DNA from 3 places in the Streptomyces sp. TAA204 genome. Region 3 is predicted to be linked to each of the others. Evidence: riboswitches for the same ligand, from Rfam matches in the RefSeq annotation. Region 3 holds a riboswitch; each other region holds the start of a gene.
What was found. Region 3 has a riboswitch for cobalamin ahead of H343_RS0113285 ((2Fe-2S)-binding protein). Riboswitches for the same ligand answer to the same signal wherever they lie in the genome.
Positions count from the first base shown of each region.

Region 1: it holds a riboswitch for cobalamin, as region 3 does, so the genes downstream of both, H343_RS0119465 (ABC transporter substrate-binding protein) here and H343_RS0113285 ((2Fe-2S)-binding protein) in region 3, are expected to answer to the same signal.
Region 2: it holds a riboswitch for cobalamin, as region 3 does, so the genes downstream of both, H343_RS28215 (hypothetical protein) here and H343_RS0113285 ((2Fe-2S)-binding protein) in region 3, are expected to answer to the same signal.

Region 1 covers NZ_AUKW01000014.1:176,436-186,328, forward strand. The annotation lists gene H343_RS0119430 (CoA transferase) at 1-1,000, opposite strand, end outside; gene H343_RS0119435 (LysR substrate-binding domain-containing protein) at 1,144-2,088, shown strand; gene H343_RS0119440 (4-hydroxybenzoate 3-monooxygenase) at 2,133-3,317, opposite strand; gene H343_RS31590 (MFS transporter) at 3,314-4,579, opposite strand; gene H343_RS0119450 (IclR family transcriptional regulator) at 4,698-5,474, shown strand; gene H343_RS0119455 (ABC transporter ATP-binding protein) at 5,605-6,411, opposite strand; gene H343_RS0119460 (iron ABC transporter permease) at 6,408-7,523, opposite strand; gene H343_RS0119465 (ABC transporter substrate-binding protein) at 7,520-8,569, opposite strand; cobalamin riboswitch at 8,600-8,765, opposite strand; gene H343_RS0119470 (BTAD domain-containing putative transcriptional regulator) at 9,076-9,893, shown strand, end outside.
Region 2 covers NZ_AUKW01000001.1:311,814-321,706, reverse strand. The annotation lists gene H343_RS0101380 (substrate-binding domain-containing protein) at 1-781, opposite strand, end outside; gene H343_RS35165 (hypothetical protein) at 796-984, opposite strand; gene H343_RS0101370 (aldo/keto reductase) at 1,294-2,268, shown strand; gene H343_RS0101365 (hypothetical protein) at 2,977-3,489, opposite strand; tRNA gene H343_RS0101360 (tRNA-Arg) at 3,570-3,645, opposite strand; gene H343_RS0101350 (hypothetical protein) at 4,035-4,217, opposite strand; gene metE (5-methyltetrahydropteroyltriglutamate--homocysteine S-methyltransferase) at 4,384-6,702, opposite strand; cobalamin riboswitch at 6,872-7,090, opposite strand; cobalamin riboswitch at 7,182-7,369, shown strand; gene H343_RS28215 (hypothetical protein) at 7,484-7,852, shown strand; gene H343_RS0101335 (DUF2470 domain-containing protein) at 7,963-8,664, opposite strand; gene H343_RS28210 (ATP-binding cassette domain-containing protein) at 8,816-9,893, opposite strand, start outside.
Region 3 covers NZ_AUKW01000006.1:102,665-112,557, forward strand. The annotation lists gene H343_RS0113260 (MerR family transcriptional regulator) at 1-428, opposite strand, end outside; gene H343_RS0113265 (HEAT repeat domain-containing protein) at 432-1,100, opposite strand; gene H343_RS0113270 (FAD-dependent oxidoreductase) at 1,354-2,985, opposite strand; gene H343_RS33585 (helix-turn-helix transcriptional regulator) at 3,020-3,961, shown strand; cobalamin riboswitch at 4,107-4,230, shown strand; gene H343_RS0113285 ((2Fe-2S)-binding protein) at 4,533-5,222, shown strand; gene argC (N-acetyl-gamma-glutamyl-phosphate reductase) at 5,414-6,442, shown strand; gene argJ (bifunctional glutamate N-acetyltransferase/amino-acid acetyltransferase ArgJ) at 6,495-7,697, shown strand; gene argB (acetylglutamate kinase) at 7,694-8,650, shown strand; gene H343_RS30450 (acetylornithine transaminase) at 8,647-9,893, shown strand, end outside.

The sequences.
Region 1 (9,893 bases), on a different contig from region 3:
CCACCACCGACCCGCGGGCGCGGATGTGCGGGTCGGCACAGATGTCGGCCGCCGAGTTCACCGGACCGGCGGCGACACCGGCCTCGACCAGCAGGGACATCAGCGGTTCCAGGTCGCGGGCCGCGACGAAGGCCGCGACGCGCGCCTCGATCTCCTCGCGGTGTTCCAGCCGTGCGGTCATGGAGTCGTGGACGGCGAGGTCGGGGGCGTCCATGACCTCCACCAGCCGCCGCCACATCTGCTCGGTCGAGGCGGGCAGGGCCAGCCAGCGGCCGTCGCGGGTCAGGTAGAGGCTGTTGGGACTGATGTGCGGGTTCTGGTTGCCCTGGCGCGCACGGGGCTCCCCGGTCGCGCTGTACTCGACGACGAAGTCCTCCATCATCCGCAGCAGGGGCTCGTAGAGGGGGATGTCGGCGAGCTGCGCCTCCCCGGTCGCATCCCGCCGGCGCAGTGCGAGCAGGGCCGCGAACGCGGCGTAGATCCCGGTGACGCCGTCGGCGACGGGGTAGCCGGAGAAGACCGGCGGCTGGTCCGGGTCGCCGGTGCGGTGGGTCAGCCCGGCGAACGCCTCGGCCACGCGGGCGAATCCGGGGCGGTCGGCGTAGGGGCCGGTCCGGCCGAACGCGCTCACGTGCACCATCACCAGATCCGGCCGGTACGCACGGAGGTCGTCGAAGTCGATGCGGAAACGGCGCAGCGTCGCCGGGCGGAAGTTGGTCACCACGATGTCCGCGGACGTGGCCAGCCGGCCGAACAGTTCGGCTGCTTCGGGGTGGTGCAGGTCGATCGTGACGCTGCGCTTGGTACGGCCGAGCATCGTCCACGCGGCCGACTCCCCGTCCTCCAGCGGCGGGTAGAGACGCGCGGGGTCGCCCCCGGAGGGGTGCTCGATCTTGATCACCTCGGCGCCGAACTCGCCGAGCAGCGAGGACGCCAGAGGGCCTGCCAGGATCGTCGAGACGTCCAGGACACGCACGCCGCTCAGCGGACCATCGGACACAGGTATTCCTTTCACACCGGGAGCCTCGGATCGCGCGGATCGCGCCTGCAAAGAGGCTGACGTCACCATGCCCTGCGGCTGGAGTGCCGGGAAGCCCATGAAACGAGTTCACGGGTGAAAGGTTCTGTCTTTATAGTGGGCCGATGCGGGTGGAGAGAGCGCGGTACTTCCTGGCCGCCGTGGAGACCGGTTCCCTGCGTTCGGCAGCCGCCCGGTGCGGAGTCAGCCAGCCCACCATCGGTCAGCAGATCGCCCTGCTCGAAGAGGAACTCGACCTCGTCCTGCTCACCCGCAGCCGGCACGGCGTTCGGCCGACACCTGCCGGACAGTCCCTGATCGAGCCGCTCGGCGCTCTGGTCGAGGCGGAGGAGACGGTGCGTGAATCGGCCATGGAATCCAGCGGCGCGTATCGCGGCCGGGTCCAGATCGGGGGCGTCTCGGTGACCGCGGAGACGATCATCGCGCCGGTCGTGGGGCATCTTCGCGAGCACCATCCCCGGCTGCGCTTCACCGTCCGGGAGGGAGCCTCGGCCGACATCGAGGCCGCCGTGGGCAGCGGTGAGCTGGACCTCGGGGTGGTCACCATGCCGCTGGGTCCGCCCGCGTCGGGACTGCGGCGGGTTCCGCTCGTCTCCGCTCCCGTCGGCGTCCACGTCCGTACCGACCATCCGCTGGCAGGGCGCGACCACCTCCACTGGCACGATCTGGAGACCTGGCCGCTGGTCACCATGCGGACGGGCACCGTGATGTGGGAGATGCTGCACCGGCACGTGGCGGAGCCCGACGTCGTCGTCCAGGCCGCCTCCGCGCGGACGGTCAAGGTGATGGTCGGCCAGGGGGCGGGGCTGGGCATCCTCGCCCGCGTCGACACCTCGGCCGACATCCCCGACGTGGTCTGGCTCCCCCTGCGTGACGCCCGTCCCGTCCGCCTCTGCCTGACCCAGCGTCAGGACAGCCAGCCCTCGCGTTCCGCCCTCATCGTCCGCCGGCTGGTGCGGGCCAGGGCGGACGAGCTGACGGACGGGAAGGGCCCCGGCCGCGTCCTGTCACCGTGCACCTGCGGCGGGGCCGACGGCGCCGGCTCATGAGCCGGCCCGGCCGGCGGCGCCCCGTACACGTCCGGGCCCAGGGCTCAGTAGCCGATGGGAAGTCCGGCGTAGTTCTCGGCCAATCCGGCCGCGGCACTCCTGGAGCGCACCACCCACTCCAGTTGCGAGCGTTGCAGCTGCGCGTCGAAAGGGTCACCGGTGATGTGCAGCATGCTGGTCATCCACCACGAGAAGTGCGTGCCCCTCCATACCCGCCGCAGCGCCGTGTCGGTGTACTCGTCCGCCGGGCGGGGGTCGCCTTCGCGCAGCAGGGCCACCAGCGCCCGGGAGAGCAGAGCCACGTCGGCCACGGCGAGGTTCAGGCCCTTGGCGCCGGTCGGCGGGACGATGTGCGCGGCGTCCCCGGCGAGGAAGAGCCGGCCGTACCGCATCGGCGTCGAGACGAAGCTGCGCATGGGCAGGACCGACTTCTCCGTGATCGGCCCCGGCTGGAGCCGCCAGCCGTCCTGTCCGTGGCCGAGTCTGCGGGCCAGCGCGTCCCAGATCCGCTCGTGTGACCACTCGGCGGCGTCCTCGTCCGGGGCGACCTGCAGATAGAGACGGCTGACCGAGTGCGAGCGCATCGAATGCATCGCGAAACCCTCGGGATGCCAGGCGTAGATGAGCTCGTCGGTGGAGGGGGCGACGTCGGCCAGGACGCCGAGCCACGCGTAGGGGTACTCCCGTCCCCATGAGCTGCGCGCGTCCTCGGGGATGCTCCGGCGTGCGGGGCCGTGGAAGCCGTCGCAGCCGGCGATCACGTCGCAGTGGACGCGGTGGGGAGTGCCCTCCGCGTCGTGGAACGTCACCGAGGGGCTGTCACCCCCGATGTCGTGCAGGGCGACGTCGCCGACCTCGTAGTGGGTCTGCTGCCCTGCGGCGGAGCGCGCCTCCATCAGGTCACGGGTGATCTCGGTCTGCCCGTAGACCCACACCGAACGGTCCACGAGCGAGCGGAAGTCGATGTGGTGCCGCTCGTGCGGGAACTGGAGATGGATGCCGCGGTGCTCCATGCCCTCGCGCTTGAGCCGCTCACCGACGCCCGCCTCGCTGAGCAGCTCCACCGTCGAGTGCTCCAGCATGCCGGCGCGGATGCGGCCGCGGACGTACTCGGGGCTGCGGTTCTCCAGCAGGACCGACTCGACGCCGGCACGGTCCATCAGGTGCGAAAGCAGCAGCCCGGCCGGCCCGGCCCCGACGATCACCACCTGCGTGCGCGTCGTCCTCATGAGCCGCTCCTGGTCAGGTACGCGGGCACGGCGAGCAGTGACAGTACGGCCAGGACGGCCGCGACGGAGAAGGCGTAGAAACCCCACGGGTAGGCGATCCCCGCGCTGACCAGCAGGCCACCGAGGAACGGCCCGACGATCGCACCGAGGCGTCCCACCCCCGCGGCCAGGCCGAGGGCGGTGCCCCGCACCTCGGCGGCGAAGAGGTGCCCGACGAACGCGTACACCAGCACCTGGGCGCTGAAGACGAACACACCGGCGAGGAAGACCGCCGCGTACACCACCGCCGTTGACTCCATCTTCACCGACAGCAGCGCCAGGAAGACCGCCGAGACCGCGAACCACAGCAGCACGGTGCGCTTGTTGCCGTGGGCGTCCGAAACCCGCCCGGCGAGCAGCAGACCGGCTATCGCGCCGAGGTTGAGTGCGAGCAGCAGCCCCAGCGAGGCGCCGACCGAGTAGCCCGCGGCGCCCATGATCTGCGGCAGCCAGGTGTTGAGGCCGTACACCAGGAGCAGGCCCATGAACGAGGCGACCCAGATGCCGATGCTCACGCGCAGCAGCCGTCCGCGCATGAGGGCGGAGGGCCGTACCGGTGGCTCGGCGGGGGAGGCGGCCTTGCCGCGCGCCTCGGTGAACGCCTCCGACTCCGGCAGCTTGGCCCACATCAGCGGCAGCGTCAGCAGTCCGGCCGCGCCGCCGAAGACGAACATCGCCTCCCAGCCGAGGCGGGGGATGAGCACGATCGCCAGCAGGGCCGTGAGCACGGCGCCCACGTGGTAGCCGGTCATCATCCGCGTGACGGCCGAGCCGCGGCGGCCCGGCGGTGCGTACTCGGTCATGTACGCCAGCGCGGTGGGCAGACAGGCGCCCAGGCCCAGGCCGCTGAGGAAGCGCAGCGCCACGAACGTGGCGATGTTCGGGGCCCACGCGATCGCGAGAGTCAGCACGGAGAAGACTCCGATGCAGACCAGCAGGCTCGCCCGCCGGCCGAAACGGTCGGTGAGCGGACCGATCGCCACCGCGCCGATGCCGACGCCGACCAGGCCGAGCGTGGCCGCGGTCGTCAGCGAGGCGGAGTCGAAGCCGAGCGCCTCCGTCTCGGTGAGGGTGGGGATCACGGCTCCGAGTACGACGAGGTCGAACCCGTCGAGCGCGACCGCGAGCCAGCAGAGCAGGACCGGCCAGAAACCGCCCTCGGCGGCGCGTGGGGCTCCCGTGCCGGCAGCGGCGGGGGAGGGCTGCGGGGACGTTGACGACATGGTGTTTCTCCTTGTCGGGGTGACCGACATCATGGTGCGTGGCACACTCCAGGCACAGCATCGTCTTTCACTGAGCGGAAGCCGTATGGCCGGAAACAGCAGTCAGCCCGGTCGGACCGTGGCGTCACGCATGCTGGCGATCCTCGACGCCTTCGACTCCGGGCACCCGCGGCTGACCCTCACCGAGCTCGCCCGGCGCGCGGAGCTGAGCCTGGCGACCACCCACAGGCTGGTCGGCGAGCTGACCCGCTGGCGCGGTCTGGAGCGCGAGGAGGACGGCACGTACAGAGTGGGGCTGCGTCTGCTGGAGCTGGGACTGCTGAGCGGTCTGCACACGCGGCTGCGCGACACCGCCATGCCGTTCATGCAGGAGCTGTACGAGGCCACACGGGAGAACGTCCATCTCGCCGTACGCGACGGCGGGATGGCGCTGTACGTGGAGAAACTCACCGGCCACCGGTCGGTACCGATCATCTCCCGCAGCGGCGGACGGCTGCCGCTGCACACGACCGGCGTCGGCAAGGCACTGCTCGCCTGGGCGACGTCCGCCGACATCGACGAGCAGCTGGCCCGGGAGCTGGACCGCCCGACGAGGTACTCGATCCGCGAGCCGGGCAGGCTGCGGCGCGAGCTGCGGCGCACGCGGCGGCGCGGGTTCGCCACGACGCGTGAGGAGATGACGCTGGGCAGCTGTTCGGTCGCCGGCCCCGTGCTGGTGGAGGGTGAACCGGTCGCGGCCGTCGGCGTGGTCGTCCGTTCCGGGGCGCTGGAGCTGGACCGGCTGGCTCCCCCTGTACTGGATGCCGCACGGGGTATCGGTGCCCGGCTCGCCGAGGTCGGCGACGACCCCTACCCCGGCTACGTGCACGACCTGGGCCTGCGGCAACGACGCTGAGAGTCCGTCCTGCGTGTCCCGTGTGTCGCGGGCATCCCGTGCGTCCGTGCCGTCCCGGCCGTCCGTCGCGGACGAGCTGCCCGCCGTGCTGCCCGGCCGGCCCGGGCCCGCACCGGCCGGGCCGCTGCGGTCAGGACCCGCCGCGTCCGGTGTGAGCCTCCTCGCCGGGCAGGAAGGTCACCTGCGGCGCCCCGGTGCGCGGATGGACCGTCACCTCGCCCGCCACGCCGTACACGTCCTCCAGCAGCCCGGGGGTGAGCACCTCGGCGGGCGGCCCGTACGCGGTGACCTCGCCCTCCCGCAGGACGTAGAGACGGTCGCAGTAGTAGGCGGCCAGATTGAGGTCGTGCAGCGCCATCAGGACGGTCGCGGGCAGCCGCCGCAGAATGCCGAGCACCTCAAGCTGGTGCCGTATGTCGAGGTGGTTCGTCGGTTCGTCGAGCACCAGCAGGCTCGGCTCCTGGGCCAGGGCACGGGCGATGAGCACGCGCTGGCGTTCGCCGCCGGAGAGGTGCTCGAAAGGCCGGCCGGCCAGTTCGGCCGTGTCCACCGACGCCAGGGCCGCCTCGATGAGACCGGCGTCCCTCGCGGTGTCGCCGTCGAGCAGACGCTTGTGCGGCGTGCGGCCCATGGCGACGACCTCACGCACCGTCAGGTCGAAGTCCGCGCCGGACTCCTGCACCACCGCGGAGAGCGTCCGGGCCAGTTGGCGTGGGGACAGCGACCAGGCGTCCGACCCGTCGACACGCACCGAGCCGGTCTCGGGACGCAGCACGCGGTAGACGGCGCGCAGAAGGCTGGACTTGCCGCTGCCGTTGGGGCCGACGAGGCCGATCACCTCACCGGGACGGGCTTCCAGCGACACGTCCCGCACCAGATGGCGGGCGCCCGCGGTCAGCGTGACGTGCTCGACGTCGAGTCCGGTCGCGCTCTTCATCCCACCCCCCGGCCGGTGTCACGCCGGGCGTTGCGGCGCATCAGCCACAGGAAGAACGGCCCGCCGCACAGCGCCGTGAGCACACCGACGGGGATCTCCGCCGGGGCGGCGACCGTACGGGCGGCGATGTCGGCCCACACGAGGAAGACCGCTCCGCCCAGCGCGGCTGTCGGCAGCACCGCGCGGTGGTCGCCGCCCACGAACAGCCGCACGATGTGCGGCAGCATGAGACCGACGAAACCGACCGGCCCGGCCGCCGCGACCAGAACCCCCGTGACGAGGGAGAGCAGGACGAACATCCGGGCCCGGAACCGCGCCACGTCCAGCCCCATCGTGGCGGCGGCCTCCTCGCCCGCCAGCAGCAGGTTCAGCGACCGGGCGTGCACCAGCAGGACGGCGATGCCCAGCAGCAGCGCGCCGCCGGGCAGCCACAGCGTCGACCACTGAACGCCGCCGAGGCCGCCGAGCGTCCATGCCAGGACGGCACGCGCCTCGTTGCCGCGGTCGGTGGTCAGCAGCAGCAGGTTCATCACGGCGCTCAGCACCGCCGCCACCGCCACACCGGACAGCACCAGCCGCACCGGGGTGATACGGCCGCCGGTCCGCGCGGTGGTGTAGACGAGCAACAGCGTGAGCAGGGCCCCGGCGAAAGCGGCGGCCGACAGCGATGCCGGCCCGAACAGGCTCACACCGAAGACGATCACGGCGACGGCGCCGAGGGACGCCCCCGAGGACACCCCCAGCAGATACGGGTCCGCGAGCGGATTGCGCACCAGAGCCTGCATGGCGGTCCCCACCACGGCGAGCCCCGCCCCCGTCACCGCCCCCAGCAGCACCCGCGGCCCCCGCACATCCAGGACGATCGTCTCGCGCGCCCGCGACCAGACAGGGTCCGGCCACCCGGCGCCCAGGCGGTGGGTGACGATCCCCCACACCTCGCCGGGCGGCACATGCACCGAGCCCACGGCCAGGCCCACCGTCACCGAGATCACGAGCAGGACCGCGAGCACCGCCAGGGCGAGGGCGAAGGACCGCGCCCGTAGGCGTTCGCGGGGAGCCGTGGTCGGAGTGGACGGGCGCGAGGCGGGTGTCACCGCGGCCGGGGCCGTCACCGGAACCGCTCGGGGTGCAGTCCGCGGGCCAGGTCCTCCACGGCGTACGGGGGACGCACGCCCACCAGTGTCGCGGTCAGCGGCAGCACCACGAACCGCTCGTTCTTCACCGCGGGAACGTCCGCGAGGGCGGGCCGCGACAGCAGGAACTTCTTCTTCCGCTCCACGCTTCCGGCCCCCGCGTAGTCGTAGATCGCGATGACCTCGGGCTTGCGGGCGACGACCTGTTCCCAGGACACGTCACCGAAGACGTCGTCGAGGCCGGCGAAGACGTTCCGGCCGCCGGCACGCCGGATGATCTCGGTCCCCAGGCTCTTGCCGCCGGCGGTGAACGCCGCCTTCTCTCCGCTGTCGTAGACGAACACGGGCACGCGGGAGGTGCCCTCGACCGCACGGCCCGTCCGCTCGATGCGGCCCCGCAGGTCGGCGACCAGCTTCTCGGCACGTTCCGGCACACCGAAGATCGCACCGATGGTGCGGATCTCCTCGTAGGTGTCCTCCATCGACACCTTCTTTTTCCCGCAGTACTCGCGGTTGAGGTAGGTGTCGATGCCCGCGTCGGCGAACGCGTCGCGCGAACGGCCCTCCTTCTGGGCGAACGCGCTGCCGTAGCCGCCGTAGACGAAGTCCGGTTCGGCGTTCAGGACGGTCTCGAAGGAGGGCTCCTTCTTCGCGATCTCGGGGACCTTCCGGTATTCCTTCCTGAGTTCGGGCAGCACGGCCGAGTCGGGGAAGGCGGTGCCCACCATGCGCTCCCCCAGGCCGAGGGAGAGCATCAGCTCGGCCGGATGCTGGTGAATGGTGACCACGCGGGACGGCGGCTTGTCGTACGTCGTGCGGGTCCCGCAGTTGTCGACGGTGACGGGGAAGCCCTCTGCCGCCGGTCCGCCGGAATTCCGGTCCCCGTGGGCCGGACCGGAGGAAGCGCCGCCGCAGGCGGTCAGCAGCGTCGCCGACAGGGCGAGGGCCGACGCCGCGGTGCGCAGGGCACGGCGGCGCGGACGGGAAGGGGGAAAGAAGACAGGACGGGGCGTGCCGTCGTACACGTGAAGCCTCCTGGGGAGTCCGCGCTCCTCGGAACGGATCCGCGACGGGCCAGTGTCCTGACTCCCGGATCGACGTTCCCCCGGCCTTCCCACGCGGCGCGCAGTGGCCCTCACAAGGGGGGTGCTCCCCGGTCACAGTGGCGGGACCGTGCCGGATTCGCACCGGCTTCCTGTCTCCCGTCGCGGCGGTGATCAGCCGATCCTACGTTCTCCCGGCAGGCGGCCGACAGGGCGCACTGCCCCGGCGCCCGCGGACTTCCGGCGGTGACCCCGGCGCGCGGCCCGAAACGCGTTGTGGCCGGAGGCCGGGACATGCCGCGTTCCCCGGACGGACATTGCACGCCGACCGGTTGAGTGTGCCGCCGGCGGTCCGGTCGCCGGCGGTCCGGTCGCCGGCGGCGGCGCGGGTGGACGCAACGGTGGGCGACCTCTCCCGAAACCCTGTTCGGCGTGCTTCGCGCACCGGTACGCTGCGCCGCAACTGCGGATCATCGCGGAGGCGTTGAATGGGGGAGCAGCCGACGTTCGGGGTGCTGGGATCGCTCCAGGTGAGTGCGGACGGTGTCCCGGTCCGGTTGGGCGGGCCCAAGCCGAGAGCGGTGCTCGCCACGCTGCTGTTGCAGCCGGGCGGGTTCGTCTCGCTCGACCTGCTCACGGAAGTCCTGTGGCCCGGCGGCGCGCCCCGGTCCGCCGTCGCCAACGTCCGTACCTACGTGCGCACGCTGCGGCAGACGCTGTCGGCCGCGGGCGTCGCCACCGACGGGCTGAGGACGGAGCCTTCGGGCTACGCCCTCGACGTCGGCCCCGGTGACGTCGACATGCTGCTCTTCGAAGAGCGACTGGACCGGGCCCGCGCGGAGCGCGACCGGGGCGACGACGCCGCCGCGCTGCGCGGATACGAGTCGGCGCTGGGACTCTGGCGCGGCGGCGTGCTGCAGGACGTGCCCTCCAGCGTGGTGTGGGACCCGGCGATCACCAGGATCGAGGGGCTGCGGTCCGTCGCGGTGGACGAGTGCCTGGAGGTCCGGCTGCGCCTGGGGGACTACGCGTCGCTGGTGGCCGATCTGAGGTCCCGGCTGGCCGAGGATCCGCTGCGGGAGGACCTGTGGCGGATGGTCGTGCACGCGCTGCACGACTCGGGCCGCACCACCGAGGCCCGCTCCGCGTACGCCGAGGCGGAGAGGATCATCGCCGCCGAGCTGGGCATCGAACCGAGCGAGCCCCTGCGCGCTGTGGGGGAGGAGGTCAACGGCTACGCAGGCCGGCGCCGTACCGCGGCGCCCGCCTCGGTGTGCCAACTGCCCATGGACGTACCGGACTTCAC
Region 2 (9,893 bases), on a different contig from region 3:
CCAGCAGCACTTGTGCGCCGGCCTCCCCTTCCTCCGGGGTGTTGCCGCGTTCCTGTGTGGTGACCGAGACGTCGGGGAGGTGGCTTTGGTGCAGCGCGTCGCGGATACCGCTGAAGCGCTCCTTGAAGATGCGGAACGTGCTGGCCGCGAGCCGGTCTTCGCTGACCGGGCCCACGTAGTCGTCCGGGAGGAGCCGCGGGGTCAGGATGCCGACGTGGTGGTGTCCGAGCGCGGTGATGTGCTCACCGATGAGACGCCCGCCGTGCCGGTCGTCGACGCCCACGAACGCGGTGCCGCGGATGCGCGGCTGGTCCACGAAGACGGTCGGCAACTGCCGTTCCAGCACGGCGTTCACCGCCTCGTGGTCCTCCGGCATCGAGTAGATGCACATCGAGTCGACCACCGCCTGCCGCAGCGTACGGGCGATGTCGGCGTTCGGCGGTGACGGCACCAGCAGCAGGCCCGCGTTCGCTGTCTCGCACTCGCGGGCGACGGCGCTGAGGAAGAGCACCGCGGCCGGGTCCGAGAACGCGTAGGACAGCGGCTCGGTGAACAGCAGGCCGACCACGCCCGACCGGCCCAGCCGGAGCCGCCGTGCCGCCGGGTCGGGGCCCGGGTAGCCGATTCGGCGCGCCGCGTCGAGGATCTGCTCGCGCAGCTCGGGGCTGAGTCTGTCGGGCCGGTTGTAGGCGTTGGAAACCGTGGCGCGGGAGACCCCGATCATGTCCGCGACCGTCTGAAGTGTTACTCGTGAGCCGCCACCGGCTCCTCTTGTGCGCATGTCCTGAGTGCTTACTACGAGGTGGGAGCGAGCCGGTCGGCCAGCGAGCGCAGGGCGCAGGAGAGCCGGAACCGCATGGTCCCTGACTCCCTGCGGGCGACCGGCGCGGGGCTGCTGGGAGGTGGGTCCTCCTGCGTCGGGGCGTGCGGCAGTGCCGAGTTCGCGACACCCTCCACGGCGCTCCGTGCGAAAGAACCAGCCATGCATTCGAACACAGCCATCCCTTTCAGTCGAGTCGTATAAATCGATTCACTAGATCAATATACTTCTACGCCCGCGAGGTGGCCCTGTCAACCGTCCGTGTGCGCCGATCGCCGCCGGGGCGCGGAGAGTTGGGCTTGTCCCCGCAGCTTTTCAACTGGTCACGGAGGAGGGTGGCGAGGGGTGACCAGGAGCGGCAAGTTCCCTTCGTGCATCGCCTCTTGACGCTCCGGCGAGATTTACTATATCAATTTAGTAGATCGATTAAGTGGAGTACACCTGCTGCGGCAGCGGAGAGAGGAATGTTCCCGATGACGTGGACGCGCGAGCTCGGCCGTCTCGACAGTGAGCTGCTGCCCCTGGGCATGGGCTGCTGGGCGATCGGCGGCCCATGGACCTTCGACGGCGCCGCCGCGGGCTGGGGAGAGGTGGACGACGAGGAGTCCGTACGCGCCGTACGCACCGCCGCCGAGTCGGGCGTGACCCTGTTCGACACCGCGGACGTCTACGGCTGCGGACACAGCGAACGTGTCCTCGGAAGGGCGCTCGCCTCCGTGCGGGACGACGTACTGATCGCCACCAAGGGCGGACTGCTCTTCGACGAGGAGTCGCGCTCGGGGAGCGGCGCGGACGCGACTCCCCGGCACCTGCGCGAGGCGGTGCGCGCCAGCCTCCGGCGGCTGGGCACCGACCGCGTGGACGTGTACCAGCTCCACGCGGGGGCGGACACCCCGCAGCAGGCCGAGGACGTGGTCGCGGTCTTCGAGGAACTGGTCGCCGAGGGGGTGATCCGCGCCTACGGCACGAGCATCGACGACCCCGCGATCGTCGAGGTGTTCGCCGCGGGGGAGCACTGCGCCACCGTGCAGCACCAGTGCAACGTCTTCGGGGTGGACGACCGGCTCCTGGAGGTCTGCCGGGCGTCGGGCGTGGCGAGTCTGGGCCGCAGCCCCCTGGCCATGGGCCTGCTGACGGGGAAGTACAGCTCTCCCGGCGACCTGGAGGAACGCGACGTGCGGCGGGTGACCCCGCACTGGGACTACTTCAAGGACGGCGCGATGGACGAGTGGCTGGACCGGATCGCGTGCGTGCGCGAGATCCTCACCAGCGAAGGGCGTTCGCTCGCGCAGGGCGCCCTGGCCTGGGTGTGGGCGCGCAGCGGGATCACCGTCCCGATCCCCGGGTTCCGTACGGCCGAGCAGGTGCGCGAGAACGTCGCGGCCGTCGGGGCCGGGCCCCTCGGCGAATCCCAGCTCGCCGAGATCGACAAGCTCCTCGGCAGGTGACCGTGCGCCCTGCGACGGGCGTGTAAACACCACGACCTCAACCCGGCCACGTGAACACCGGAGACCGACACAGCCACCGACACCGACAAGGAGGTCCGCCATGGCTCGGCGAAGCTGCGCCGAAGAGTTACACGGCGACCAGCCGCACGACCTGTACCCGTACGTGACCAGCCGTCAGGGGCCGCAACGGCGTCGAGGTCTTCCGCGCCCCCGTCCTGACTCACATCAGCCGCGGACCGGTCAGCCCTGCCTTCCCGTTCCTGGCAGGCCGCATCGGTCGTGCGTCCTCCGTGGTCAACCTCCATACACATCGACCTTTGGCTGAACCCCGGCCTGGTCGGCAACATGGCCGGCAAGGCCGTGGACGCCGCCGCCCGTTCGGCGATGTCCCGGTCGGCAGCCGTTGTGGCCAACAGTGACGACCAGGCCCGCTACTCCCGGCTGTGGCCGACGATGCAGCGAGCGCGCGGTGCACTCCATCCCCGCGCCCTGCCAGGACCGGCGCGGCGGCGAGCCCGTCTACCGCGAGACGGGTGGACTGCACGTCGGCTTCGCGGGCCGCATCGTCGCGGAGAAGGGACTGGACTACCTGGTCCGCAGCTCCGTCCTGAACAACCAGGGCACCCGGTGCGGACGCCGCCGCATCGCCCGGCTGATCGCTGTTGTCAGGAGACGCAGCCCCGGACCGTGGTCGGTTACGGGGCTACGTCATTCGAGCGTCGAAGTGTCTGGACCTCGGCGTGCAATCAGTGCGCGAGCGGCAGACAGAGCGTCTTCCTTGAGCCGCTCTATCGGAATGTCCCAACGTTCATCCCAGTCAGCCAGCTGGATGGCGCACTCGACGATCGGCTGCAATTCGTCGGGGTAACCGAGGTCTGTCGCCGCTTCGGCCCAGATCAGATCGGCGCCCTTCGCCGGGTCGAGCGAGCCGTCCACGATCTGGGTAGCCAGCCAGTGCGCCAGAGCCCACTTTGCGGCTGTCGGAGATGCGGGGGCTTCGAAGCTGATGCCCAGCTCTTCTGCTACGTGGCCGAACAGCTCTTGTGCTTCGGGCTCCTCGTGACGCCCCAGGCCGGCCAGCAGCGGAAGCGACGGAGCGTCGACTTCGGCAAGCACCGCGTCGACGGCAGACTGGATGAGGCGATCGGAACCGACGTGCCGTCCGAGTGCTCGGGCCTGTGCCAGCGTTCTCAGCTGCTTCAGTGCCTCGTCCCTGGTCACCTCTGACGCATCCCGTCCCCGTTGATGTCGGACTTGGATGTCAAAGGCCCCGGACCTTGATCGGTCCGGGGCCTTTTCGCTGGTGCCCCCGGCAGGATTCGAACCTGCGACACCCGCTTTAGGAGAGCGGTGCTCTATCCCCTGAGCTACGGAGGCGCGGCCTGGTGAAATCCTTGGTGAAACCCCAGCCGGGGACGCACCAGGCCACACAGGCGCCAGTGCCGCCCACAAGGGACGACCCTGGACAGGTTAGCTGATGGCTCGGTGTGATGATGCACGCGATGACGCGCAGCCTGTGTCAGCAGCCGGGCAGGGCCCTCGACTCAGGCGTGGGGGAGCTCTCGGGTTGCTCAGCCATCCTCTTCCTCCCCGTCCGAGTACGTGGGGTCCTCCGCGTGGCCGGCAGCAGAGGTGGCGTTCTGCCCGGGCATGAGGCCCGCGGCCGGCCACGGGCAGGCTCCGGTCCGGACTGCGAGGGTTTCCGCACTTCGCGGATGACTCGGTAGAGGCCCAGGCCGGCGCTGTCTTTTTTCGGTTCGTGTCAGTCACTGCGGGGACGATTCCCCGTGCTCCCGCAGGGCCGCGTCCAGCGAGCCGAGGAGGCCGGCCATGCCGGCGAGCAGGTCCCCGCTGTTGCGCAACCTGGCGCCCTGGCGCCCCGGCTGTCGAGTTGCCTGCGCATCGCCGCGAGATTCCCGTACTCGCTCGCGGTGGGTCACAGCCACCATCGGCTCACCGTCGAGAGCCACCTGTCGCGGCGCCGGCCTTCACATCGGGCCTTCCCCTGCCCTGCCGTGCACCCCCGGAGCCTTGGACCGGGGGTGCACGAGCTGCTGTCGAAGACGATGAGCCGGGAGGACGGCGGCTTCCGCCCTCCCGGCCCGGGTGCACGCGTCAGGAGCCCGGAAGCTCCGCCCTCACTGTCCGTGCTGCTTCGACGAGGCTCTCCAGGGAGGACCGGGTCTCCGGCCACCCGCGGGTCTTGAGCCCGCAGTCCGGATTCACCCACAGCCGCTCGGCCGGAATGGCTTCAAGTCCCTTGCGCAGCAGTGTTGCTGCCTCCTCCGCGCCGGGGACGCGGGGCGAGTGGATGTCGTAGACGCCGGGACCGGCTTCGCGGGGGTAGCCGTGTGCTGCGAGTTCGCGGGCCACCTGCATGTGCGACCGGGCTGCCTCCAGGCTGATGACGTCGGCATCGATGTCGTCGATGGCCTGAATGATGTCGCCGAACTCGGCGTAGCACATGTGCGTGTGGATCTGCGTGGCCGGACGCACCCCGCTGGTGCTGAGCCGGAAGGACTCCGTCGCCCACTCCAGGTAGGCCGGACGGTTCGCGGCGCGCAGCGGCAGGGTCTCGCGCAGCGCGGGCTCGTCGACCTGGATGACCGACGTCCCCGCCGCTTCGAGGTCCTGGACCTCGTCGCGCAGAGCGAGGGCGACCTGCCGTGCGGTGTCACCCAGCGGCTGGTCGTCGCGGACGAACGACCAGGCCAGCATGGTGACGGGACCGGTGAGCATCCCCTTGACGGGGCGCTGCGTGAGTGACTGGGCGTACGTCGTCCACGGCACCGTCATCGGCTCCGGACGGGAGATGTCACCGGCCAGGATCGGAGGCCGCACGTAGCGGGTGCCGTACGACTGCACCCATCCCTGCTGCGTGGCGAGGTAGCCGGTGAGCTGCTCGGCGAAGTACTGCACCATGTCGTTGCGTTCGGGCTCGCCGTGCACCAGGACGTCGATCCCGGCGTTCTCCTGGAAGGAGAGCACCTGCTGGATCTCTTCCTTGATGCGGTCCTCGTAACCCGCGGTGTCGATCCTGCCCTTCCGCAAGTCGGCGCGTGCGGTGCGCAGTTCGGACGTCTGCGGGAACGATCCGATCGTGGTCGTCGGCAGCAGCGGCAGCTTCAGGTGGTCCCGCTGGGCCTTCGCGCGTTGGGTGTAGGGCTGGGAACGGCGTCCGTCGGCGTCGGTGATCGCCCCTGCCCTGGCCCGCACCGCGGGATCGTGGGTGATGGCCGAGCCCGCACGGGACGCCAGGTCGGCCCGGTTGGCGGTCAGGTCCGCTGTGATGGAGTCGGTGCCGCCGGCGAGGCCCTTGGCGAGGACGGCGACCTCGTTCGCCTTCTGCCGTGCGAAGGCGAGCCAGCGCAGGACCTGCGGGTCGATGTCCCGCTCGGCGCCCGTGTCGATCGGGACGTGCAGCAGCGAGCAGGACGCGGCCACATCGACCCGGTCGGCGAGTCCGAGCAGGGTGCCGAGGGTGGAGAGCGACTTCTCGAGGTTGTTGATCCAGATGTTGCGTCCGTTGACGACGCCGGCGACCAGGCGCTTGCCGGACAGTCCGCCGGCGGAGGCCAGATCGTCGAGGTTCGCGGCGGCGGCCTCGGTGAAGTCGATCGCCAGACCCTCCACCGGTGCCTTGGCCAGGACCGGCAGGGCCTCTCCCAGGCGGTCGAAGTACGAGGCGACCAGCAGCTTCGGACGGTCCGCAAGGGCGCCGAGGTCACGGTAGGCGCGGGACGCCGCGTTCAGTTCGGCGGCGGTGCGGTCCTGGACGAGGGCCGGCTCGTCCAGCTGCACCCATCCCGCTCCGGCCGCACGCAGATCCGCGAGGACCTCCGCGTAGACGGGCAGCAGCCGGTCAAGGAGTGTCAGGGGGTCGAAGTCGGCGGCGACACCCGGCGCGGGCTTGGACAGCAGCAGGTACGTGACGGGGCCGACCAGGACGGGCCGCGGCGTGTGACCGAGGGCGAGGGCTTCCTTGAACTCGGCGACCTGCTTGGTGCTGTCGGCGGTGAATTCGGTGTCGGGGCCGAGCTCGGGGACCAGGTAGTGGTAGTTGGTGTCGAACCACTTGGTCATCTCCAGCGGTGCCACTTCCTGCGTGCCGCGGGCCATGGCGAAGTACCCGTCGAGGGTGTCCGCGGTGACGGCGGAGCGGTGGCGCTCGGGGACGGCGCCGACCATGACGCTGGTGTCCAGGACGTGGTCGTAGTAGGAGAAGTCCCCGGTCGGGACCTCGTCGATGCCGGCGCCGGCCAGCAACTGCCAGTTGGAGCGGCGCAGGCCCGCTGCGGTATCCCGGAGGGAGTCCGCGGTGACGCGGCCCTTCCAGTAGCCCTCGATGGCCTTCTTCAGTTCCCGGTTCTGGCCCTGACGGGGGAAGCCGTACACGGTGGGCCGTGCTGCCGCGGCTGCGGACTTCGCTGTCACGAATTCTCCTTCGCGAACGATTCGGACGAGTCCCTGTGACAGGAGAGCGCGAAGGAAGCCGCACCAGACGGAGGGTTGAACAGTCCACCTGCGCATGCACGCAGTTGTCCGTCTGACGTTGTGGTCGCCGACCCGCCCTCGAGGCCACTGGGACAACCGCACGTGATGGGTCACGCGCGGGCAACGGGCAGGTCTTCGGACTTGCGGGCACGTCCGCTTTCGAAGGCGGATTCCTACTGGCCGTCGCTTCCCGGGCCCTGGGGGCCCAGTGCTCATGACGGCGGTCGTTCCCACTCACCGCTGCGGGGCAGTCCCGGATTCCCACCGGGTTCCCTCTTACGACGTGCCTGCCTGGCGGGCAGGACGAACCAGCTGCTGTTTCAGAGTATGGCGCAGAGAGCCAGGACGGAACACCGCCCCTCGCGGGCCCCGGAACGACCGGGTGCTCAGCGGTGCCGCCCGGGCCCACTGGAGTGGACCACATCCGGATGGAATGATGACCGTTGACATGGCGACGGCGGTCCGAGGAAGCCGGTGTGAATCCGGCGCGGTCCCGCCACTGTGATCGGTGAGCGGATCCCCGACAGGCCACTGCCCAGGCGGGTGGGAAGGCGGGGACGAGCAATGACCCGAGAGCCAGGAGACTCACGCGGTCGCCTCCTCGACGTACCGGGGCGGATCTCCCCGGAGAGAGGGACGGTTCGACGTGCCCGAGGCAGCGGTCGATGAGGCATCCGGCGAAGCGGAGGCAGCGCAGACGTTCAACCCTGCTCCGTGCCGGATCGTCGTGTGCCGGGACTGCTGCTGCGGCAGCCCCAAGGTGACCGGACTGGATCACACGGCGCAGACGGCTCGCCTGCGTGAGGAGGCGCCTGTCCGGGTCTCCGACTGTCTGGACGTGTGCGACCAGGCCAACGTCATCGTCGTACAGCCTTCCGCCGAGGGCCGTGCTGCCGGCGCCCGACCCGTCTGGCTGGGGCTGGTCAACAGCCCGGACGCGACCGAGGACGTCTCCGCCTGGGTGCGGGCGGGCGGCCCCGGCGTCGCCCCGCGGCCGGAGATCCTCGGCCTGCACCTCATCACGCCGCCTCGCCGGGGGCTTGCCGGGAACCGCCGCGGCGCTTCGCCGCCCCGTGATCGGGGGCGATGAGCCACTTTCGTCACCGGCTCGAAGACCCGCGAACCGAGGCTCCGGTCCGTCCGGGCGGGTCTTCAACGCCACGTGTGGATCGGGACGCGACGGGCTCCGGCCGTTGGTGATCAGGCCAGCAGATGGTCGGAGTGGGAGGCGCGGCGGGCGGCGTCCAGGAGGGCTTGAATCCGGGAGTCGGCCTGCTCGGGGTCGGTCACGGGAGCAGTGAACGGCAGCCGGGCGTCGCGATGGGCGTTCGGATATTCGAGGCGCAGCGTCAGGCCGTAGCGGTCCAGGGCCACAGGAACAGCACGCAGAATGCCCCGCTCGGGCCGCGGTCGCACGAGACGCAGCAGCAGGGGAACGGATTCGCCGTGGCCGTCCAGAAGGTGCGTCAGCGTGGCGGCTTCGCGGGCGGCCAAGGGGTCGGGGGTTGTCTCCTGGAGCGCGTCGAGCGTCACGTACGAGCGTGCGCGGGAGTCTTCGAGCACCGCCTGGCCGAACTCCATGCATGTGCTCCTGGCTTCGCTGTCGAACGCGGCTGCCAGCAGTCCGGTGACGGTGACACGGGCCCGCAGCCGGTCCCGCACCGGTGTGGGCGCGATATCGGTGAGTTCGAGCCTCGCGGGGATGCGCATCTCACCCCTGGCGGCAGGACTCTCCGGCGGTGCGTGAAGGTGGATGCCGCCGGTCGCCTCCGCGTCGTCGATGCGGTGCACCTCGGCATGGGAGCCGTCGCTCATCACCGTCATCGAATGGGACGAAGCCAAGATCGACCGGACGTGTTCGGCGGGCGTGGGCTCTGTGGCGCGGGTGCGGAAGGGGCGCATCCAAGTTCTCCAGTTGCACGGTCGGAGAGGCGTACGGCCACCCGGGGATTGAATTAATTAGGTTAGGCTAACCTAATAATGAGTGGAGCCGTGATCCGGTGTCTTCGGAGTGCTCGAACTCCGTTCCGGCCAGGTGCGTTGTGACTGGTTGTCAGCTGCTTTCCGCCCGACCCGATCGACCGCGTACCGCGCAGCTGCGTCCCCCGGCTGCACGCACCATGTCTGCGGGAGCCCCGGAGGACGGGGCGTGGAAGAAATCCGCGACCGTGCCCTGCTGAACGCAGCGTCCGGCCTCGAAGACCGCCACCCTGTGGGTCAGTCGGTGTACGGAGTCGAGGTCGTGGCTGATGAACAGCAGGGCGGTGCGGGCGGGTGCCAGCAGGCCGGGCAGGGCACCCAGCACGCGCTCGCGCGAGATGACATCCAGCGCCGAGGTCGCCTCGTCGCACACGAGGAGCGCCGGGCGTGCCAGCAGGGCCCGCACGAGCGCGCAGCGCTGCAGCTGACCGCCGGAGAGTCGGCCGGGTACCCGGTCCAGCAACTCCTCCTCCAAACCCAGCAGATCCGCGGTACTTCGCGTTTCTGCTTCGGCGGCCACCGGAGTCATCGAGCGCAGGAGCCGCCCCGTCGCGGCGAGTTGTCCGAGGAGCGGCCGGCCGGCCTCGAACGACTCGGAGCTGCTCTGGTGCACGTACTGAACGGCCCGGCGCTGCTGGGGACTTCGCGCTTCGATGCGGCGGGGCACGGCGTTGCCGTCCCGTCCCAGTTCGCCGTCGGTCGCAGGAGTGAGCCCGGCCAGCAGCCGTGCGAAGGTCGTCTTTCCGGAGCCGGACGGCCCGATGAGGGCGGTCGTGCTGCCCGGCGGGAAGGACATGGTGACCGGCCCGGTCAGCAGATCCCGGCCTCCCCGCCGTCGGACGGCCACGTCATGGGCGGTGACGCCCTCGCTCGTGAGGGATTCCGGCGGGTTGGCCGGCGGTACGTCGCCTGTTCGGGTGCCACGCTCCGCCGAGAGGAGCCCGCGGGTCAGCGGATGTACGGAGCGCTCCGCGGCACCGAGAACCTCACGCACCCGGCCTGCCTCCACGGCACGCCCCTGCTCCAGCACCGTCACGTGGGTGGCCAACTCACGTACGAGTGCCAGGTCGTGGCTGAGCAGCAGGATGCCGGCGCCGCCGTTCACAAGCGTCCGGAGCCGTGCCGTGAGCGCGGAGGCCGTGGCCGGGTCG
Region 3 (9,893 bases):
GGAACCTCGTCGGCCGAGGAAAGAGCCGCGCGCTGGCGCGCGTCGGCGCTCTTCGACCCCAGCGCCTGGAGGAGGGCGACGACCTGGAGGACGTCCTCCCAGCCGGCGGGGTCCGCCGCGTCGATCCGGCGCAGACGCGTGAGCAGTTCGGTCTCCGCCGCGATGCGTTCGCGTGTACGGCCGATGAGGTCGCTGACGAGCGCCGAGGGGGTGAAGCCGGGATCTTCGAGGGTGCGCCCGATCTCACGCAGTGACAGTCCCAGCGACCGCAGGCTCTCGATGTGGAAGATCCGCCGGATGTCCTCCCCGGAGTACTCCCGGTAGCCGGAGCCCGTACGACCCGAGGGCCGCACCAGACCCAGCGACTCGTAATGCCTGAGCATGCGGGCGCTGACCCCGGACCGTCGCGCCACCTCACCGATCAACACGCCCTATCGTCCCTCCTGACCGGGCCCGAGAGCCACGATGCGCCTTGCCTCCTCGATCGCCGGCCCGAATCCGGCGTCCGGGTCCTGCAGCAGCCGTTGCGTGGCGAGCGCGTGCGCACGCACGCCCGGGTCGGGGACCGTCGTCGCAGCCCGAAGAGGCGGCACGATCACTTCCCCCAGCGCGACCAGGGCCCGGCTGAGACTCAGCTGCAACTCCCGCCCACCGCGCCCGAGCTGCGTCGCCAGCACCGCGGCCAGGTCGGACTCCTCGCCCTCCGGCACGAGCACGGCCGCCGCCCGCCAGGCGCTCCGCGCCACCTCGTCGTCGGCGTCGGACAGCAGCGCCCGTGTGAGCGCCGGCCACGCCTGCCGGTCCCCGATCTTGGACAGCGTGTGCAGCGCCTGGCTCCGTGCCCGCGCAGGCTCCGAGCGGACTTCGCGGAGCAGCGCGGGAACCGTCATGGACGCCGGGTGGCGGGTGAGCGCCCAGGTCAGCATGTCGCGGACGAAGAACTCGGGCTCGACGGCGCACCGCTCGATGAGCTTGTCGACGAAGCGCGGGTCAGGCGTCGTCCCGGCCGCCAGAGCAACCCGCAGCCGCACGGACGAGCGACCGTCCTCCAGACCCTCCAGCGCCCGCACCGCATCCATGTCCTCTCCCGTGACCGTCATCGGGACCACCTCCATGGAAGGAAGTGAAGGCCCTGTCACCGTGTCAAGGTCAAGCAGGTCCCCTCCGCGCGGTCACGGGGACGCGAACGCGACCAGCGACTTCACGGCGCACAGTTCTCATGGGGCCGCCGGGGACCGGTCGGCTTCACTTCTTCGTACGGCGTGGTTGGGGTGTTCGAGGTCCGCCGTTCCAACCCGCCGGCCGGCGGGTTGGAACGGCAGGCCGAGCGCCGAGGCACTTCAGTGGTGATCGTCAGTAGCCGACGATCTTCGGCCAGTGACGCTCGACGCCGACGGCGTCCAGCTCGGCCTGGAACTCCTCGAGCAGTTTGTCGTCGGCGCGTACCTGGGAGGGGGTGATGTCCCGGTCCGCGCAGAAGCCGATGAGGTGGCCGTCGACCTCGCCGATGTTCCACTCGACCAGGGGCATCCGGTAGGCGCCGTTGGTGATGTGGGTGGTGCCGATGTTCTTCGCGCCGGCGAGCAGGTTGGTGACCCGCACGGGGATGAGCGCGCCCAGGGGCAGCTCGAACGGGCAGCAGCCGATGTCGATGTAGGAGTCGCCGCCGGTGGAGGGATGCAGGTCGATGCGGTACATGCCGACCCCGACGCTGTCGCGGTGCTGCACGGCGCCGCGGTTCCCGCGAATCTCCAGGGAGATCTCCTGCTCGACGACCGTGTGCTCGGCCACGATGCGACGCGACTCGCGGATGTAAGGCGCCTTGGCCAGCCCGTCGGAGCTGTCGCCCAGCACATCGCCACGCAGACGCAGCCCCGGCCAGCCGGTGCCGCCGTCGGGACGCGGAGCGGCGGTCTGCAGCCAGTACAGCAGGCTCAGCGACAGCTCACGGGCCCGGCCGAGGTGGAAGGCGACCTGCTCCGCGGGAACATCGAAGACGGGACCGTCCCAGTAGTCCACCTGCGGCCAGTTCACCAGCGTGATGTCGGACGCGTAGGCATCGGGCAGAAAGTTCCGGGCTGCCGCGATGCGGCGGAAGGTCCACAGGTTGCGGTCCAGGCGCCCCACCCGCTGGTCCGCGTAGTCCGGGCGGATGAGCGTGTGGTCCTCGACGGGGTTCGGGATGAACGTGTGGTGCGAGGGCGCGAGCGTCTTGGGATGGGGCGCGGTCAGCGAGAGCCGGCCGCCCGGCCAGTCCGTCGCCGAAGAGGTCGCGAAGTGTTCGTAGCTGTCGGGGCGCGCGACGGTGAAGTCCCCGCCGTCGATGTGGTCGAGTGCGAGGCACACCGAGACCGGCTGCATGTTGAGTGGGGCCGGCAGTTCCGGAGCGTGCGGTTCACCGGTGGCGTCCCGCGACTCCGCGCCGGTGACGTACTCGACGCCGGCCAGCGGCAGCAGGTCGCCGGTCTCCGTCGCATCGACGAACCAGGCAGCGCTCACCGTCCTGAGGTCACCAGTACGGCGATCACGCAGAGTGATCGACTCCAGTGTGTCGGGGTCGCCGGTCTCCGTCGCGGAGACCGGTTCGTGCTCCATCAGCACACGGATGCGCCCGGACGCCCGGTGCGGCGCGAGGAGAGCCTCGAGCACGGCGAGGGACACACGCGGCTCGTGGCAGAGGTCGGAGACCTTGGCGGAGCCGGGATTGAAGGCCACCGTGCAGCGGGCCGCCTCGGTCAAGGGGTAGTGGCGGCGGTAGTAGGAGCGAACAGCCTCACGGAAACCGCGGTAGGTGGCTGTGCAGCCGAACTGCTCGATCCACACGTGCTCGTCCGGGGGGACCCCCTGGCTCGTGAGGACGCCGCCGAGCCAGTCGGTCGGCTCGGTCAGGACAACGCTCACGCCACGTCGCGCCGCGGCCAGGGCTGCCGAGACGCCGCCCAGACCACCGCCGACCACGAGAAGTTGTGTCTCAATCTCGGTCATGCCGAGATCTCACCACCGCAAAAGCGCCGGCAACATGGCCAGAGTGAGCAAGCCTGTGTCTGGAATTGATACCGCCTCCCGGCGCCTGAGAATCGTCAATTCCGTGGTCCGCAGCGTCGTCCACCCTCCTGGCTCCCGTATCGGGCCCCGGGTGCAGGGCAATGTTCAGCTGATGCTGATCCATTCCGGAACGATGGTCGTGCACGTGGACGACCGCGATCCGTACGCCGTTCCCGGGGGGCAGATGTGCATCCTGCTGCCCGGGCACACCGAGGTGATCGGCTTCGCCCAGGGCGCCGAGACCCGCCAGACGCTCGTACGCGGCGAACTCGACGAACTCACCCCGCAGATGAACCGGTGGCTGGAGGAGCTGCGCCCGACCAGACCGTTGTCCTCCGCCCTGACGTACATGGCGCGCGAGGCTCTGATCACGGAACAGACCCGTCTCACCGCCCAGGGCGCACTGGTCGACGCGCTGGCCACGGCACTGCTGTGGCGCTTCATCGCCGAGTTCGAGAATCTGCCCGCTGCGCTGCCGGCGCCCATCGAGGACGCACGGCTGTTCATCCACCGCAACGTCCAGAGCGACATCGACCTGGCAGCCCTCGCCACGGTCGCGAGGGTGAGTCCTGAGCACTTGGTGCGCCTGTTCCGTGAGCACATGAACACCACACCCATGCGCTACCTGTGGGACCGACGCGTCACTCACGGTATCGAGCTGTTGACCAGTTCGGGGCTGCCCGTCGGATCGATCGCGGCGTGCTCGGGCTTCAAGACGAGCTTCCATTTCGCGCGCAAGGTCAAGGAGGCCACAGGTCTGTCGCCGACGGCGCTGCGTGCGTGCCACTGGTCGCAGCACTCAACGGACGCCGACGGCAACCAGCGACCGTCTCGGGCCGGCCCGCGCAGCGAGCAGCTCTCCGGCCGCGTCGGCCGGCCGGAGAATACGAAGTCCCCACCGGCAGCGCCGAAGTGATGACCCGTTGTCGGTGACCCCGTGCGGCTTCTCCCAGGTCACGGTCTCCCAGGTCACGGCGTCATCGGTCGGCGATCACGGACCGAGCTGTGAGCGGCGCCGGGTGAAGGTGCCATGATGACGGGGAACCAGGCGAGCGCGGAATGAGGAAGCCGGTGTGAATCCGGCGCGGTCCCGCCACTGTGATCGGTGAGCGAATCCCACACAGGCCACTGCCCGCACGCGGTGGGAAGGCCGGGACGAGCGACGACCCGAGAGCCAGGAGACTCCCACGACTCGCGTCCTCGACGAAGCCGGGGCGGACTTCCCCGGAGAGGCAGGAGGGCGTCATGCCCGAAAGGCCGAACGGGCCGTTGCCGTGCCGGGTCACCGTGTGCCGGGACTGCTGCTGCGGAGGCCCGGAGGTGACTGGAGCCGAGCACGCCGAGCAGACCGCACGCCTGCGGGCCGGAGTCCCCGGAGCCGCTCCGCTGTCCGGCGTTCTCACCCTGTACTCCTTCACCGCACCGGGCCGTGTGAAGACGCCCCGCTCGCCCGTCCGGGACCGCGGACCGGGAACGCGGGTGAGCCGATGACCGCCTCCGGACCCGTCCCCGCCCACTCGGCGGCGGAGGCGCTGACCGACGCTGCGTCCCTCGGCCCGTTCTTCACCGTCCACCTCGGCGGGGAGGACCGGGGCTGGCACCCGGTGCGCGAGTCCTACGCGCGCGGATACGCGGACCTGATCCAGACCTGCGGGGCGCGCTACGGCACGCAGGAGGAGCGCATCCCCGCCTCGATCGTGCAGCTCGGCCACGCCGCCCGCCTGTGGTCGCCCGCGCTGGCCTGCACCGTCGCCCACGGCGTCATACCCGACTTCGACGCCCTGCACCGCGCCGACGACGGAGCGGCCCTGCGGCTGCCGGCCGCCGCGGGCCGACGAGCCGGGCCGCTCCCGGATGCGGTGGAGGCGCTGTACCGGCTCGTGATGGAACAGCACTTGGACGCCTTCGCCGCGGGACTTCGCGTCAAGGTCGCCCCGCGGTTGCTGGACGGCAACGCCGCCTCGGCGCTCATCGGGGCGGCCCGCGCGATCCTGCATCTCCGCCCCGGACTGCGTGCGCGGCTCACCCCGCTCGTGAGCGGCCTGCTCGCGCGTGGGCGGTTGGCCGGCACCGGGGATCTCGTCGCTCCCGACCTGTCCTTCCGGCGCCGCAGTTGCTGCCTGTTCTACCGCGTTCCCTCCGGGGGCAAGTGCGGTGACTGCTGCCTGGACCGCTGAGTCGGCGCAGCGCCACGAAGGTGACCGGGCGCCCCGCCTCTGGGGCGAGCGCCGGGCGGCCAATGGCTTCCGTGTCCGTGCCCGGCGGCGGATACACGCCGACGCGGTGACGGGAGTTCACCGCCACCGGCTTTGCATAAAGCTGCCGTGCTGCGTATAGTCATACTCTCAACGAGGAGGGTTCGATCCGGATGGCAGTACGAGCGGCAGTCGCGGGGGCGAGCGGGTACGCGGGCGGGGAGATCCTGCGTCTGCTGGCCGCGCACCCCGAGGTCGAGGTCGGGGCGGTCACCGCGAACTCCAACGCCGGTGCCCGGCTCGGCGCGCTCCAGCCCCACCTGAGCCCCTACGCGGACCGCGTGCTGGTGGAGACCTCGCCCTCCGAGCTGGCCGGCCACGACGTCGTCTTCCTCGCGCTGCCGCACGGGCAGTCCGCCGCGGTCGCCGGGGAGCTGGGCGAGGACGTGCTCGTCGTGGACTGCGGTGCGGACTTCCGGCTGACCGACGCGCACCAGTGGCAGCGCTTCTACGGAACTCCGCACGCCGGGAGCTGGCCATACGGTCTGCCGGAGCTGCCCGGCGCGCGAGCGGCGCTGCGGGACGCCTCGCGCGTCGCCGTTCCCGGCTGCTATCCGACTGCCGTCTCCCTGGCGCTCGCCCCTGCCTACGCGGCAGGGCTGGCCGAGCCGGAGGCCGTCGTCGTCGCGGCCACCGGCACCTCGGGCGCGGGCAAGGCCCTCAAGCCGCACCTGCTGGGCAGTGAGGTGATGGGCTCCATGAGCCCGTACGGCGTGGGCGGTACCCACCGGCACACCCCCGAGATGATCCAGAACCTCTCGGCGGCCGCCGGGGAACGCGTCAGTGTCTCCTTCACCCCCACACTCGCCCCCATGCCGCGCGGCATCCTCGCCACCTGCAGTGCGAGGGCGGTGCCCGGCACCGGGGAGGAGGCGCTGCGGGAGGCCTACGAGAAGGCGTACCGGGACGAGCCGTTCGTCACGCTGCTCCCCGAGGGCACGTGGCCGGCCACGGCGTCCGTGACCGGCTCCAACACCGTCCACCTGCAGACCGCCCTCGATGAGGACGCCGGGCGCCTCATCGTCGTCAGTGCCCTGGACAACCTCACCAAGGGCACCGCGGGCGGCGCGGTGCAGAGCATGAACATCGCCCTCGGGTATCCCGAGGAACTCGGTCTGCCGGCCGTGGGGCTCGCCCCGTGAGTGACGGGGCCACCGGGCCCCGGGGCGCCGGCGAAGCGAACGGAGAAGCACAGTGAGCGTGACAGCGCCGAAGGGATTCACGGCCGCGGGCGTCGCCGCCGGGCTCAAGGACAGCGGCGGCCCCGACCTGGCTCTGGTGGTCAACGAAGGACCGCGCCGCGCGGCGGCCGGCGTCTTCACCGCCAACCGTGTCAAGGCCGCCCCGGTGCTCTGGTCCCAGCAGGTGCTCAAGTCGGGTGCGGTCACCTCGGTCGTCCTCAACTCCGGCGGCGCCAACGCCTGTACGGGTCCGCCCGGCTTCCAGGACACCCACGCCACCGCCGAACACGCGGCGCGGGTGCTCGGCCACAGCGCCGGTGAGGTCGCCGTCGCCTCCACCGGACTGATCGGCATCCGCCTCCCCATGGACAAGCTGCTGCCGGGCATCGACGAGGCCGCGGGCCTGCTCTCGCCGCACGGCGGTGAGAAGGCCGCCATGGCCATCAAGACCACCGACACGGTGCACAAGACCGCTGTGCGGGAAGGCGGTTCGGGAGCCGGAGCCGGAGCCGGAGCCGGGGCCGGAGCCGGGGCCGGGGCCGGGTGGACCGTCGGCGGGATGGCCAAGGGCGCCGGCATGCTCGCGCCCGGACTGGCCACCATGCTCGTCGTGCTCACGACGGACGCCGACCTCGACACCGCCGCGCTGGACGAGGCCCTGCGCGCTGCGACCCGTACGACCTTCGACCGGATCGACTCCGACGGCTGCATGTCGACCAACGACACGGTGCTGCTGCTGGCCTCCGGCGCCAGTGAAGCGGTGCCCGACCGCGCGGAGTTCGCCGAGGCCGTACGTGCCGTGTGCGACGACCTCGCGCTGCAGCTCATCCGGGACGCCGAGGGCGCCTCCAAGGACATCCGCATCGAGGTGGTGGGTGCGGCCAGTGAGTCGGACGCGGTCGAGGCCGGCCGTTCGATCGCGCGCAACAACCTCCTCAAGTGCGCCCTGCACGGCGAGGATCCCAACTGGGGCCGGGTGCTCTCGGCCATCGGCACCACCGGGGCGGTCTTCGAGCCGGACCGGCTGAACGTCGCGATCAACGGCGTGTGGGTGTGCCAGGACGGCGCCGCCGGCGAGGACCGGGGCAAGGTCGACATGCGCTACCGCGAGGTCTCCGTCACCGCCGACCTCGGCGCCGGCGGTGAGCGCGCCGTGATCTGGACCAACGACCTGACGGCCGACTACGTCCACGAGAACAGCGCGTACAGCTCATGAGCCGGCACCCTCCTCACCCCGCACGCAAGCACACCGCGCTGCCCAAGGCGCGGACGCTCATCGAGGCGCTGCCGTGGCTCACCCGGCACAACGGCAGGACCGTCGTCATCAAGTTCGGCGGCAACGCCATGGTGGACGAGGAGCTGAAGGCCGCCTTCGCGCAGGACGTCGTCTTCCTCCGGCAGGCCGGGCTGCGTCCCGTCGTCGTGCACGGCGGCGGGCCGCAGATCAGCGCCCAGCTGTCGAGGCTCGGCCTGGACTCGGAGTTCAAGGCCGGGCTGCGGGTGACCACCGAGGAGACGATGGACGTCGTACGGATGGTGCTCGCCGGGCAGGTGCAGCGTGAACTGGTCAACCTGCTCAACCAGCACGGCCCGCTCGCCGTCGGGATGACCGGTGAGGACGCCCGCATCATGGCGGCCACGAAGCGCTACGCGCGGGTGGACGAGGATCTGGTCGACATCGGCCGCGTCGGGGACATCGACTCCATCGACACCGGCGCGGTCCGGGCACTGCTCGACGACGGCCGCATCCCCGTCATCTCCTCCATCGCCCGCAGCGCCGACGCCGAGACCGGTACCGGCACGGCCGGCGCCGGTACCGGTGTCTACAACGTCAACGCCGACACCGCCGCCGCGGCGCTCGCCGCGGCGCTGGGAGCCGAGACGCTGATGGTGCTCACCGACGTGGAGGGCCTGTACGCGGACTGGCCGCACAGCGACGAGGTGATCAGCGAACTGACCGCCGCGGAACTGGAGAAGCTGCTTCCCGATCTGGCCAGCGGCATGGTCCCCAAGATGGAGGGCTGTCTGCACGCCGTGCGCAACGGAGTGCGCACGGCACGCGTCCTGGACGGCCGGGTCCAGCACTCGATCCTGCTGGAGATCTTCACCGACGAGGGCATCGGCACCATGGTCGTGCCCGACAAGCACGAGGGGGACCCCACGCCATGAACACCGCCGTCACCGGTACGAGCGGGGGCGCCGGGTCCGCCGCCCCCGAAGGCACAGCCTCCGGCACGGGTTCCGGCACCGGTGCGCCCGGCCGGGGCGGGGACACCGGCCCGGGGAACGCCGAGCTCACCGGCCGCTGGCAGTCCGCGCTGACCGACAACTACGGAACCCCGCGGCTGCCCCTGACGCACGGCGTGGGCTCCACGTTCTGGGACGCCGGGGGCAGGTCCTACACCGACTTCGTCGGCGGCATCGCCGTCAACGCGCTGGGGACCGCGCACCCGGCGGTCGTCCGGGCCGTCTCCGAGCAGATCGCCACGCTCGGCCACGTCTCCAACCTCTTCATCGCCGAACCGCCGGTCGCCCTGGCCGAGCGGCTGCTGGAACTGGCGGGGCGCCCGGGCCGCGTCTACTTCTGCAACTCCGGTGCCGAGGCCGTCGAAGCCGCCTTCAAGGCCGGGCGCCGCACCTCCCGCACGCACATGGTCGCCACCGAGGGCGGCTTCCACGGCCGCACCATGGGCGCGCTCGCACTGACCGGGCAGCCCGCGAAGCAGGCGCCCTTCGAACCGCTGCCCGGCGAGGTCACGCACGTGCCCTACGGGGACGCCGAGGCGCTGCGCGCCGCCGTGACGACGGAGACCGCGCTCGTCATCGTCGAGCCGGTGCAGGGAGAGAACGGCGTCGTCGTACCGCCCGAGGGCTATCTGGCCGCGGCCCGCGAGATCACCCGCGCGACCGGGACACTCCTCGTCATGGATGAGATCCAGACAGGTATCGGACGTACCGGCCACTGGTTCGCCTGCCAGGCGCAGGGCGTGGAACCCGACATCATCACCCTCGCCAAGGGGCTGGGCGGCGGCCTGCCGCTCGGCGCGACGATGCTCTTCGGCGAGGCCGCGGATCTGCTCACACCCGGTCAGCACGGCTCCACCTTCGGCGGCAACCCCGTCGCCTGCGCCGCTGCCCTCGCGGTTCTGGAGACCCTGGAGGCGGAGGAGCTGCCCGCCCGCGCCGAGCGGCTGGGGACGCGGCTGGGTGACGCGATCTGGTCGCTCGGACATCCGCTCGTCGAGCGGGTCCGCGGAGCGGGACTGCTGCTGGGTATCGTGCTCACCGAGCCCGTCGCACCGCGCGTGCAACAAGCGGCTCAGGACGCGGGGTTCCTGGTCAACGCGGTCGCGCCGGATGTCGTACGGCTCGCACCGCCGCTGATCGTCACCGAGGACGAGGTGGAGGCTCT